Regions from separate parts of the Branchiibius hedensis genome, predicted to be linked through region 3. Evidence: riboswitches for the same ligand, from Rfam matches in the RefSeq annotation. Region 3 holds a riboswitch; each other region holds the start of a gene.
What was found. A riboswitch is a leader RNA that binds a small molecule or an ion and turns the genes downstream of it on or off. The one in region 3 is predicted to bind S-adenosylmethionine.
Positions count from the first base shown of each region.

Region 1: it holds a riboswitch for S-adenosylmethionine, as region 3 does, so the genes downstream of both, DR843_RS17785 (amino acid ABC transporter permease) here and DR843_RS04040 (bifunctional o-acetylhomoserine/o-acetylserine sulfhydrylase) in region 3, are expected to answer to the same signal.
Region 2: it holds a riboswitch for S-adenosylmethionine, as region 3 does, so the genes downstream of both, DR843_RS13840 (amino acid ABC transporter permease) here and DR843_RS04040 (bifunctional o-acetylhomoserine/o-acetylserine sulfhydrylase) in region 3, are expected to answer to the same signal.

Region 1 is NZ_UESZ01000001.1:3,646,905-3,649,161, forward strand. Features, by position in the region: gene tadA (tRNA adenosine(34) deaminase TadA) at 1-180, shown strand, start outside; gene DR843_RS17780 (crotonase/enoyl-CoA hydratase family protein) at 185-1,066, opposite strand; SAM riboswitch class IV at 1,137-1,253, shown strand; gene DR843_RS17785 (amino acid ABC transporter permease) at 1,327-2,257, shown strand, end outside.
Region 2 is NZ_UESZ01000001.1:2,858,043-2,860,299, reverse strand. Features, by position in the region: gene DR843_RS13845 (amino acid ABC transporter ATP-binding protein) at 1-146, opposite strand, end outside; gene DR843_RS13840 (amino acid ABC transporter permease) at 143-1,132, opposite strand; SAM riboswitch class IV at 1,183-1,292, opposite strand; gene DR843_RS13835 (RrF2 family transcriptional regulator) at 1,398-1,859, shown strand; SAM riboswitch class IV at 1,930-2,040, shown strand; gene DR843_RS13830 (LLM class flavin-dependent oxidoreductase) at 2,086-2,257, shown strand, end outside.
Region 3 is NZ_UESZ01000001.1:814,522-816,778, forward strand. Features, by position in the region: gene DR843_RS04035 (DUF445 domain-containing protein) at 1-612, shown strand, start outside; SAM riboswitch class IV at 684-808, shown strand; gene DR843_RS04040 (bifunctional o-acetylhomoserine/o-acetylserine sulfhydrylase) at 862-2,181, shown strand.

The DNA of each region.
Region 1 (2,257 bases), 2.8 Mb from region 3:
CAGTCGCGGATCTCGCACATCGTCTTCGGTGCGTGGGATCCCAAGGCCGGCGCGTGTGGCAGCGCCTGGGACGTCATCGCGCAGAACCCGTCACCGCACCGGGTGGACGCAGTCGGTGGGATCCGGCAGGCCGAGTGCGCGCAGATTCTCACCGATTTCTTCCGCGCGCGGCGCAGGTGAGGCCCTACTCCTGCCAGGGGTAGAACGGCGGCATGTCGCTGGACGTGCGACCGGTGAACTCGGTGTCGCGCTTCTCCAAGAACGCGCGCACGCCTTCCTCGCCGTCGGCGAAACTGGTGTAGTACATCGCCAGGGAGTCGATCCGGTGCGCTTCGATCGGGTGCGGCTGCGCACTGTTGCGGTACATCATCTGCCGGGTCAACGCGATACCGACCGGCGAGCGGCCGTCGATGAACGTGCGCGCCAGGGCGTACGCCGCGGGCAGCAGTTGGTCGGGTTCGTGCAGGGAGCGGACCAAGCCACCCGCCAAGGCTTCGTCGGGGGAGAGGATGTCCGCGGCGTACGTCCATTCCAGGGCGCGGGAGATGCCCACGATGCGCGGCAGGAACCACGACGAGGTGGCCTCGGGCACGATCCCCAGGCGACCGAAGACGAATCCGATCCGCGCCTTGGTGGAGGCCAGGCGGATGTCCATCGGCAGCGTCATGGTCGCGCCGATGCCGACGGCGGCGCCGTTGATCGCGGCGATCACGGGTTTGGTGCACGCGTAGATCGCCAGCGAGACGCGGCCGCCGGTGTCGCGGACACCTTCGAAGATCACCGGGTCGTCCAGGCGCTCGGTCAGGTCCTGCACGGTCGGCGCAAGCCCCGGGGTGAGGCCGAAGACGTTGCCCTCCTTGGTCAGGTCCATGCCGGCGCAGAACGCCCGGCCGGCGCCGGTGACCACCACGACGCGGGTCTCATCGTCGGTGCTGGCGCGGGTGAAGGCGTCGACCAGCTCGTTCGCCATCGTGACGGTGAAGGAGTTCAACTGCTCGGGCCGGTTGAGGGTCAGCGTGCAGATCCCGTCCACGACGCTGTAGTCCAGGGTTTCGTAATCGCTCACGGATCGATCATCGCGCACGGCTGACCTGCGGAGTTGACGGGCCACGGAATCAATGTCTACTCTCCCGATAGGCATTGAGCGTCGACGACAAGCCCTGGCTGGTCGACCAGCAACCCTCGTTCCGCGGTGGGGTGCTCCAGGTGAAAGCCCGGCCCGTTAGCGAACCCCGCGCGGGCAAGCGCATTGACGCTGGCCCCGGCCCGCGTCACGAAGGTCGTCGGCTGAGGCCGTGGCCTTCGGTGAACCCGTTGGAGTCGTCCATGTCCTCACCTCCCGGCTACGCCAAAACGGCGGTCGCGCAGGTCGCCGATGACGCGCCGCCGACCGCTGATGCCCCGCGCCGTGTCATCCCGCAACGCCATCCGTTGCGCTGGGTGGCCGCGGCCGTCGTGGCAGTCCTCGTCGCCATGGCGCTCAACGCCCTGATCACCAACCCGTTCTTCCAGTGGGACCGCTTCGGCTACTGGTTCACCAGGCCCGTTGTGCTGCAGGGGCTTTGGATCACCATCAAAGTGACCTTCGCTGCAGCGGTGCTTGGCTTTCTCGGTGCGCTGGTCCTCGCAGTGGCCAGGTTGTCCAGCAACCCGCTACTGCGCGCGGTGAGTTGGACCTACACCTGGTTGTTCCGGTCGATCCCGCTGATCGTGATCCTGCTCTTCCTGGTCAACTTCGGCGCGCTCTACAAGACGATCAGTCTGGGCGTTCCGTTCGGGCCGGAGTTCTTCCGCTTCGATGAGTCCCGGCTGGCCACCGACCTGGCGCTCGCGATCATCGGTCTGTCCCTGGCCGAGGCCGCCTACGGCTCGGAGGTCGTGCGTGCCGGCATCCTGTCGGTCGACCAGGGGCAGCACGAAGCGGCAGCGGCGCTGGGTCTGCCGAAGAGCTACCAGTTCCGCAAAATCGTTCTGCCACAGGCGCTTCGCTCGATCGTGCCGAACTTCGTCAACCAACTGATCGGCTTGATCAAGGCCAGTTCGCTGGTCTTCTACGTCTCGCTGCTCGACCTCTTCGGGCAAGTTCAGACGCTGGGGAGCACCTACCCGGGCGACATCATCCCGCTGTTGCTGGTCGCGACCGTCTGGTACGTCATCCTCACCAGTGTGCTGTCGGTGGTGCAGTTCTACGTCGAGCGGCACTACGCCCGCGGAGCCGTCCGGACCCTGCCGCCGACACCGCTACAACGGCTGCGGG
Region 2 (2,257 bases), 2.0 Mb from region 3:
ATCAGCACGGTGACGTCGCCGGTGTGCACGTCCAGGTCGATGTCTTCCAGGACAGTCTGCAGGCCGAACGACTTGTGCAGCCCGCGAATCCTCAGCAGCGGATCGCCGACCTCGCGGATCGTGTCGGTCGTTGCGATGGCAGTCATGCGCCCACCCCCGCATCGATACGGGCATTCTTGCTGCGATACGGCAGCAACGGCAGGCCGGAGCGGAATACCTCACGCAGAGAACGCACGTCGCGGCGATGGCTGCGGTTGTAGTGCCGCTCGATGAAGTACTGCAGCACCGACAAGGCGGTCGTGATGATGATGTACCAGAGCGTCGCCACGATCAGCAGCGGCACGACCTGGAAGTTGTCGTTGTAGATCAACTGCGCGGAGTAGAGCAGGTCCTGCACCGCGATCACGCTGACGATGGCGGTGGCCTTGACCATTCCGTTGGCGAGGTTGCCGCTGGCCGGGATGATCGCCGGCATCGCCTGGGGGAGCACGATCCGTCGGAAGATCCGGCGGCGCGACAGGCCCAGCGCCTCGGCCGCCTCGGTCTGTCCGCGGTCCACCGACAGCAATCCGCCGCGCACGACCTCGGCGGAGAAGGCCGCAACGTCGAGAGTCAGGGCAATGAACGCGGCGATGATCCCGGAGAAGAGGTTGGCGGTCTGAACCGACGCGAACTCCGGACCGAACGGGATCCCGATCGACAGCCGCGGATAGAGCGAGGCGAGCTGGAACCAGAACAGCACCTGCACGATCGCCGGCACCGAGCGAACGATCCACACGAAGGTGAAGCTGACGCTGCGCAGGATCGGGTTGCTGGACAGACGCATCGCGGCCAACCCGATCCCGAAGAGGTACCCGACGACGAACACCGACGCGGACAGGGCCAGCGTCAGACCGAGACCCCGCAGGATCGAAGGTGCCGTGAAGTACTGGGCGACGATGCCCCATTGGAAGCGTTGATTGGTGATCAGCGTGTTGACGAACATCGCGACGAGGACGACGACGGCTGCGGCCGCCAGCCACCGGCCGGGGCGGGGCGCCGAGACGAGACGCGCGGTGCGTAACGGATCGTCGGTCGCCGCAGATCTCGCCTGCGAGGTCGCCGTCGACGCGTCGGCATCGAGCAGGGTCATGGTCGAATCACCTTCCAGATCAATCGCATTCGGAACTCTGCCGATGCAATGGCATGCGCTTGTGGGCCGGGCCGGCTCACCGGGTCGTCACCTGGGGCACCCCACCGCTGCGGAGGGTTGCCGGTCAGCAAGCCAGGGCTTGACGCTGACGCTCATAACCAAACGTGAGGCTAGGCCAAACACCGCGGCATGGCAAATGCCTACTGAACCGATGGGTGTTAGGAGAGCCGGTTAGGCTGACTCCAGAACCCTGCGTCGACGGAGGATGGCCGTGCAGATTTCGGCGAAAAGCGACTACGCCGTGCGTGCTGCCCTGGAGATGGCCGCCCGTGCCCCCGACCTGCTGACGATCGACGCGATCGTGCAGGACCAGGGCATGCCGCGTAAGTTCGTCGAGGCCATTCTCGGCGACCTGCGCCGGGCCGGAATTGTCCGCACCCAGCGTGGTTGCGCGGGTGGCTACACCCTGGCCAAGCCGGCATCGGAGATTGCCATCGGCGACATTCTGCGCGCCGTGGACGGGCCCCTCGCGGAGGTGCGGGGCCTGCGGCCGCATGAGACGACGTACGGCGGGGTGGCCTCCCATCTGCCCGATCTGTGGGTGGCCGTGCGGTCCAGTCTGCGGCAGGTGCTGGATGAGGTGACGGTGCAGCAGCTGCTCACCGGTGCGCTGCCGGCCAAGGTGCGTCGGCTCAACGACGTCGAGGACGCCTGGCTCCCTCGCTGACATGGCCCTCAAATCCCACTCTGAGAGTAGGGATTAGACATCACGGCTGGTTTGTTCTAGCCTCACAAATGGTTATGAGTGTCAGCGACAAGCCCTGGCTTGCTGACCGGCAACCCTCCTGCGCGGTGGGGTGCTCCAGGTGATGACCCGGCACTTCCGACCGGAGGTGCAAGCGCGAATGTGCATGGCGGCGCCGACCGCGATGCCCGGAAGAGATGGGATAACCATGTCTGACCTTCATCTGGCCGTAGCCCTCGATGGTGCCGGTTGGCACCCGGCCGCCTGGCGCGAGCCGGACGCCCGTCCGGGGGAACTGTTCACCGCCCGCTACTGGACCGACCTGGTGCAGCAGGCCGAGCGCGGGTTGCTCGACCTCGTCACCATCGAGGACGGCTTCA
Region 3 (2,257 bases):
ACGATCATCTCCGAACGCGCCCCGTCGTGGACGCCCCGGTGGTTGGACGACACGGTGTCGGCGCGGCTGCACACCGAGGCGGTCAAGTGGTTGGAGGACATCCGTGACAACCCCAACCACCCGGTCCGTGGCGCGATCGACAACGTGTTGCGGCAACTGGCCGACCGGCTGCAGAACGACCCCGACACCATGCAGCAGACCGAAGCGCTGAAGGTGCGGTTGCTGTCGCATCCGAACGTTTCGACGTCACTGGTGTCCCTGTGGCGATCCGGTCAGAGCGTGCTGGTCGATGCGCTGAACGACCCCGACGGCGAACTACGTGCACGGTTGGCCCGGCTGATCAGCGACACCGGGCAGCGGCTGGTCACGGATCCGGAGTTGCAGGCCACCGTCGACCGGCGGATCAGTGAGATGGCCGGTCACCTGGTGTCGACGTACGGGCGAGAGCTGTCCAGTGTCATCTCCCAGACCATCCAGCGCTGGGACGGCAAGGAGGCCTCCGAGCGCATCGAGTTGCACGTGGGGCGCGATCTGCAGTTCATCCGCATCAACGGCACGGTGGTCGGTGGTCTGGTGGGTCTGCTGATCTACACGGTGTCGCAGTTCTTGTGATCGGTTTCCTCCCCGGTTCGATATAAGAGACGGTTATACATTTCCAAGGGTCCGGGTGTAGTTTCACCGCAGGTCATGAGTGCCAGCGTCAAGCCCCGGCTCGCTGGCCGGCAACCCTCCTCCGCGGTGGGGTGCCCCGGGTGAGGACCTGGCCCAGCCACTCGACGTACGCCGCGTGGCAGGGCAAGCGCGGACGACCCCGTGAGCGTCCGCACCATCCAGTGCAGTTGACACCCCGAAAGGTTCGTCATGAGCGACACCCCCAACTGGTCCTTCGAGACCCGGCAGATCCACGCCGGCCAGAGCGTCGACCCGACGACCCAGGCCCGCGCCCTGCCGATCTACCAGACCACCTCCTACGTCTTCAACGACACCACTCAGGCCGCAAACCTGTTCGGCCTCAGCGAGTTCGGCAACATCTACACCCGGTTGATGAACCCGACCAACGACGTCGTCGAGCAGCGGATCGCCAGCCTGGAGGGCGGCGTCGGCGCGCTGCTGACCGCGTCCGGACAGGCCGCCGAAACGCTGGCCATCCTGAACATCGCCGAGGCCGGGGACCACATCGTCTCCAGTCCGGCGCTCTACGGCGGCACCTTCAACCTGTTGAAGTACACGCTCAAGAAGCTGGGCATCGAGACGACCTTTGTCGAGGACGCCACGGATCTGGAGCAGTGGCGCGCAGCCATCCGGCCGAACACCAAGCTGTTCTACGGCGAGACGATCGCCAACCCCAAGCAGGAGATCCTCGACATCGAGGGTGTTGCAGCGGTCGCGCACGAGGCGGGAGTTCCGCTGGTCGTCGACAACACGGTCGCCACGCCGTACGTGCTGCGCCCGATCGAGCACGGCGCGGACATCGTCGTGCACTCGGCCACCAAATACCTTGGCGGACACGGCACTTCGATCGCCGGCGTGATCGTGGACAGCGGCAACTTCGACTTCGCCAAGGACCCGGAGAAGTTCCCGAACTACAACACGCCGGAGGAGAGCTACCACGGTCTGGTCTACGCCCGTGACCTCGGCGTCGGTAGTCCGCTGGGTGCCAACCTGGCCTTCATCCTCAAGGCGCGGGTGCAGTTGCAGCGCGATCTGGGTGCGCCGCTGTCGCCGTTCAACGCGTTCCTGATCGCGCAGGGCATCGAGACCCTCAGCCTGCGCATCGAGCGCCACCTGGAGAACGCCCGCAAGGTGGCCGAGTGGCTGCAGACGCAGGAGCAGGTCAAGGAGGTCCTGTGGGCCTCGCTGCCGGGCAGCCCGTACTACGACCTGGCGCAGAAGTACACGCCGCTCGGCTCGGGTGCCGTGTTGTCCTTCGAGATCGAGGGCGGCGTTGACGCGGGCAAGAAGTTCGTGGACTCCCTGGAGTTGTTCTCGTTGGTCGCCAACATCGGCGACGTGCGGTCGCTGGCGATCCACCCGGCGTCCACGACGCACAGCCAGGGCAGTGATGAGGACCGTCTGGCCGCGGGTGTGACCCCGGGCTTGGTGCGGTTGGCGGTGGGCTTGGAGCACATCGACGACATCATCGCCGACCTGGATCAGGGGTTCCGCGCCGCGAAGGTCTGAAAAACCATTGGCAACACCCACCGCGCCTCTGGCACGGTGGGTGTTGTCGTATCCGATCGAGACGAAGGAGGTCGTG